DNA from 2 places in the Streptomyces yunnanensis genome. Region 1 is predicted to be linked to the other one. Evidence: riboswitches for the same ligand, from Rfam matches in the RefSeq annotation. Region 1 holds a riboswitch; the other holds the start of a gene.
What was found. A riboswitch is a leader RNA that binds a small molecule or an ion and turns the genes downstream of it on or off. The one in region 1 is predicted to bind cobalamin.

Region 1 (2,382 bases):
CCTTGCTGTGGGCTTGGGCGGCTTTTGTCAGCTTTGCGTTGAGGGTCAGGGGGGAGCAGCCGGCCTTGCCGCGCTCCTTGTTGACGAGCTCCAGTACGCGGGCCGTCGCGTCGGAGGTCGGCGCGGCGGAGGCGGCGGCCTTCGGGGCCGCGGCGGGTGCCGCCGACGCGGTGCCCGTCCGGTGGTGGTGCAAGTGCCTGGCCTCGTAGGGCTGTTCGCCGCGGCAGGCCATGGCGACGGAGGGGACGCCCACGGCGGCCACGGCGAGGGCGGCGACCGTTATCCGCCGGTAGTTCCGCGTCCTGCGGTGCTTGCTCATGCGTGACCTCGCTCGTTCGTTGCGGTTCGCCGTCGGACGGTCGGGTCCGCCCCGTTCTCGGTGCCTGGGTGGGGCGGGTGCCGCGCCGGCCGTCATTCTGAGAAGCGCCGCATATCCGGGGCAATGGGGCTTTCTCCTACCCGTGGTAGTAGCTCCCGTACCGGCTTGTCATGGGCGGATGGTCGTGCTGCCCGGCTCCCCGGTGACTCCCTTCGTGCCTGGCGTGCCGTCAGGGGCCCGTGGGGCGCCGGTGAGTGGGCGAAAGGATCAGGGGGGCCGGAGGGCGTCGCCCGATGTGCACGTCATCGCCAGATCAAGGCGGACAAAGCCCAATTTGTCGCCGCGACGGGCACTACTATGCGCCGTAGTTCGTGACGCAGGCCCCTATGACGGATGTCACGGGCGGGGGTGGAGCGGGGGCGAGCGGGGTTCGGGGCGCGTCGCGCCTGCGTGTCGCGGACTGTCCGGCGTGGCGTCGTCCGGTGGTGCCTGTGGCGCGCGGAAGGGATGACGGCCGGCAGGGCTGGATTTACTAGGACGTCCAACTATATATTCGAGGGCGAAGGCCCGCGGTGCAGGGAAGCCGGTGTGAATCCGGCACGGTCCCGCCACTGTGACCGGGGAGTACGCCGTCGAGCGAGACGCCACTGACGTGTCAGACGTCGGGAAGGCGGGCGGCGCGCGCTGATCCGGGAGTCAGGATACCGGCCGCGGGATGTTCCGTGTTGTCCACGAGGATGGAGAAGACACGCATGGCACCGGTGTGCATCCACGGCCCTGGCGATCTCGTCGGGCAGGCATCGCGGACGGCCCCCGCGGCCCCCGCCACCTGACGACCCTTGCGCCATACGCGATCCCGCGCGACCGACTGACGGCACGCCCCGCAACCCGCGGGCCTGCCCCGGTCCGGCGCGCCATCCCCTGGATCCCACCTGACGAGAGCAGGCATCCATGGTCCGTGAACGAACCCATGAGCCCGTCCGCGACATCACCCACTTCGTGGGCGGCACACACACCCCGGGAACCTCGGGGTCCTACGGCGACGTGTACGACCCCAACACCGGCCGGGTCCAGGCCCGGGTGCCGCTCGCCACCCGCGGTGAGACCGAGGCCGCCATCGCCGACGCGACCGAGGCGCAACGCGCCTGGGGGGAGTGGAACCCGCAGCGTCGGGCCCGCGTCCTCCTGCGCTTCCTCCAACTCGTCGAGGACGAGCGGGACGCGTTGGCCCGGCTGCTCTCCGGCGAGCACGGCAAGACCCTCGCCGACGCGCACGGCGACATCCAACGCGGCCTGGACGTCGTGGAGTTCGCCGCCGGCGTCCCGCACCTGCTGAAGGGCGAGTTCACCGACAACGCCGGCACCGGCATCGACGTTCACTCGCTGCGCGCCCCGATCGGGGTGGTCGCCGGCATCACCCCCTTCAACTTCCCCGCGATGATTCCGCTCTGGCAGGCGGCTCCGGCCCTGGCCTGCGGGAACGCCTTCATCCTCAAGCCCTCCGAGCGAGCCCCGTCCGTCCCGCTGCGGATCGCCGAACTGTTCCTGGCGGCGGGGCTGCCGCCGGGCGTGCTGAACGTCGTCAACGGCGGCAAGGAAGCGGTCGACACCCTGCTGACGGACCCCAGGGTCGGGGCGCTCGGCTTCGTCGGCTCCACGCCGATCGCCGCCCACGTGTACGCCACCGCCGCCGCCCACGGCAAGCGCGCGCAGTGCTTCGGCGGCGCCAAGAACCACCTGATCGTGATGCCGGACGCCGACCTCGACCAGGCCGTGGACGCGCTGATCGGCGCCGGCTACGGCTCGGCGGGCGAGCGCTGCATGGCGGTCTCGGTGGCCGTCCCCGTCGGCGAGGCCACCGCCGAGGCCCTCGTCGCGCGACTGGCGGAGCGCATCGGGCGACTGCGGGTGGGCCGGAGCGACGACCCCGAGGCGGACTTCGGGCCGCTGGTCGGCCGGGACGCCGTGGACCGGGTGCGCTCCCATGTCGATGCGGGGGTGGCCGAGGGCGCCGAACTCGTCGTCGACGGGCGGGACTTCGTCCTGCCGGGCCACGAGGGCGG
Region 2 (2,382 bases), 1.5 Mb from region 1:
GGTCACCACGCTCTTGCCGGCGTCGGACGTCGTCCCGGCCACCAGCAGCCCGCCGCCCACGGCCCCGCCGGCCGCCCTCCTCCGCCCGTTCACCGGGTTCTCCTCCCGTTCCCGCGCAGGCTCCTGCGCCGTACCGTGCCCGCCGCCAGCCGGCCCGCCACCGTGACGCCCAGCGCCAGCAGGCCCACCCGCCGGGACAGGCGCACCGCCCGCTCGATGTCGGGCACCTGGGGCGGCCGTGCGCCGCCGTTGAGCACCGGCCGGTGCTCCACCCGCCCGCCGTACGCCAGGGTGCCGCCCAGGCGGACGCCCAGCGCCCCCGCGAACGACGCCTCCACCGGGCCCGCGTTGGGGCTCGGATGGGCCCCGCCGTCCGCCCGCCAGGCCCGCAGCGCACCGCGCCGGTCCGGGCCCGCCAGGACCGCCAGCGCCGCGGTCAGCCGGGCGCCGGGCCAGCCGGCGACATCGTCGAGACGGGCCGCCGCCCAGCCGAACCGCCGGTAGCGCGGCGACTTGTGACCCACCATCGCGTCCAGGGTGTTCACCGCCCGGAACGCCACCAGGCCGGGCACGCCGCCGAGGGCGCCCCACACCAGGGCGCCCACCACCGCGTCCGAGGTGTTCTCGGCGACCGACTCCACCACCGCACGGGCCATCTGCGGCCCGTCCAGGGACTGCGGATCGCGCCCGCACAGATGCGGCAGCCGTTCCCGCGCCACGTCCAGGTCACCGACGGCCAGCGCACCGCCCACGGCCCGCGCCTCCCGGCCGAGCGAGGTGCCGCCCAGCACGGCCCACACGGCCGCCGCGGTCAGCGCGGTCCGGGCGCCCGGACGGTCCCGCAGGGCGCGCTCCAGCAGTGCGGCGCCGACGGCCGCGCCGCCCGCGCAGACCAGGGTGTGCGCCGTCCCGTGGCCGCGGTGGTCGCGCCACAGCCGGCGTTCGACGGCGCCCGCGGCCCGGCCGAACGCGGCCACCGGATGGCCGCGCCGCGGATCCGCCGCGATCAGGTCGCCGAGGTAGCCGAGGACCGCGCCGCACGCATATCCCGCGTGTTCGCCGCGCATCGGATCAGGCCGCCGTCCGCCCTCGGAGGGACCCGGCGGCAGCGGGCAGGGGAGCTCTCGACGGGCAGCCGGGCATGGCGGTATGTCCTCACTCAGGGTCCGCGCCCTGGCTCGACGTGACGGCGACCAGAGTCTCCTGGCTCCCGGATCGGCGCCGCCCCCGGCCTTCCCGCCCGTACGGAGTACGGGCCGTGGCCCTCGTCGGAGGAGCGCTCCCCGGTGACAGTGGCGGGACCGCGCCGGATTCGCACCGGACTTCCTCTGCTGTCGCCGATTGGCCCCGGCAGTCCACCACGCCCCGCGAAGGCCCGTCAACTCACCCTTGACCTGCGCAGCAGCCCCACCGCCGGACCTGTGGCCAAAGCCACAGGGTGGCCGCCGGCTCACGGACGGTTGCCCCTGGCACGCCTCCCGCGCCACTATCTGGTGCACGGTGGGCGAAGGGGCCCGCCGGGAGGGGGACCGGGGGATGCCGGAGAGCGCCGACCGCCACGAGATCCGCATCAGGGTCACGGGTACCAACAATCCGAGCCAGGACATCGACGACCTCACCGCATGGCTGGAGCGCGAGCCCTGGCTGACGCGGCACCAGCACGACTGGCAGCGCCGGCCCCGCCCCGAGGAGGGCCCCGGCCGCGACGCCGCCGACGGCGCGATGGCGGTCGGCGTCGACGACCTGATCCTGGTCGTCGTCGGGGCGGTCGCCGCCGAGATCACCAAGGGACTGGGCATCGCCTTACGCGAGTGGCTGCGCCGCCGCCGGGAGGCCCGCGAGGAGGGCGAGGAGCCCTCGGTCGCGGTCGGCGCCGGCCCGCAGGTGCACGACCTCGGCGAGGGCCCGCAGCAGCCGGCCGGCCCGGGGTCCGCGCGCCCCCGCACCGGAAGCCGTGCGGACGAGGACGGCAGCACCGGCGAGGACTGACCCGGATGTCCGAGTACGACGCCCGGGGCAAGGTCAACCGCGCCCTGCTGATCTGCGTCCACGACTACGAGACGCTGACCCGCCTGCCCGCCGTCGAGGACAACGCCGAGGCGCTCCGCCACGCCCTGACCCGCCCCGGCACCGACCTGTTCACCGCCGACGAGGTGGTGGTCTGCCGGCCGCACCGGCCCGAGGACCTCAGCACCGCCCTGCGCACCGCCGCCGACGAGGCGCGCGGCCTGCTGCTGGTGTACTTCTCCGGCCACGGCTGGGTCGGCAACGACGGCGCCGACCTCCAGCTGATGGTGGGCGCCTCGGACACCCGCCAGAGCCACACCACCGTCTCCTGGCAGGACACCGTGCTCTCCTGCCTCGACAACGCCCGCGCCGACC

Region 2: linked by a shared signal. The riboswitch ahead of MOV08_RS30930 (cobalamin biosynthesis protein) and the one ahead of MOV08_RS37545 (CoA-acylating methylmalonate-semialdehyde dehydrogenase) in region 1 are both predicted to bind cobalamin.

The regions. Positions count from the first base shown of each region.
Region 1 covers NZ_CP095749.1:8,563,448-8,565,829, forward strand. Annotated here, with positions in the region: gene MOV08_RS37540 (CAP domain-containing protein) at 1-319, opposite strand, end outside; cobalamin riboswitch at 873-1,046, shown strand; gene MOV08_RS37545 (CoA-acylating methylmalonate-semialdehyde dehydrogenase) at 1,271-2,382, shown strand, end outside.
Region 2 covers NZ_CP095749.1:7,097,883-7,100,264, forward strand. Annotated here, with positions in the region: gene MOV08_RS30925 (cobyric acid synthase) at 1-93, opposite strand, end outside; gene MOV08_RS30930 (cobalamin biosynthesis protein) at 90-1,067, opposite strand; cobalamin riboswitch at 1,198-1,328, opposite strand; gene MOV08_RS30935 (hypothetical protein) at 1,537-1,989, shown strand; gene MOV08_RS30940 (caspase, EACC1-associated type) at 1,995-2,382, shown strand, end outside.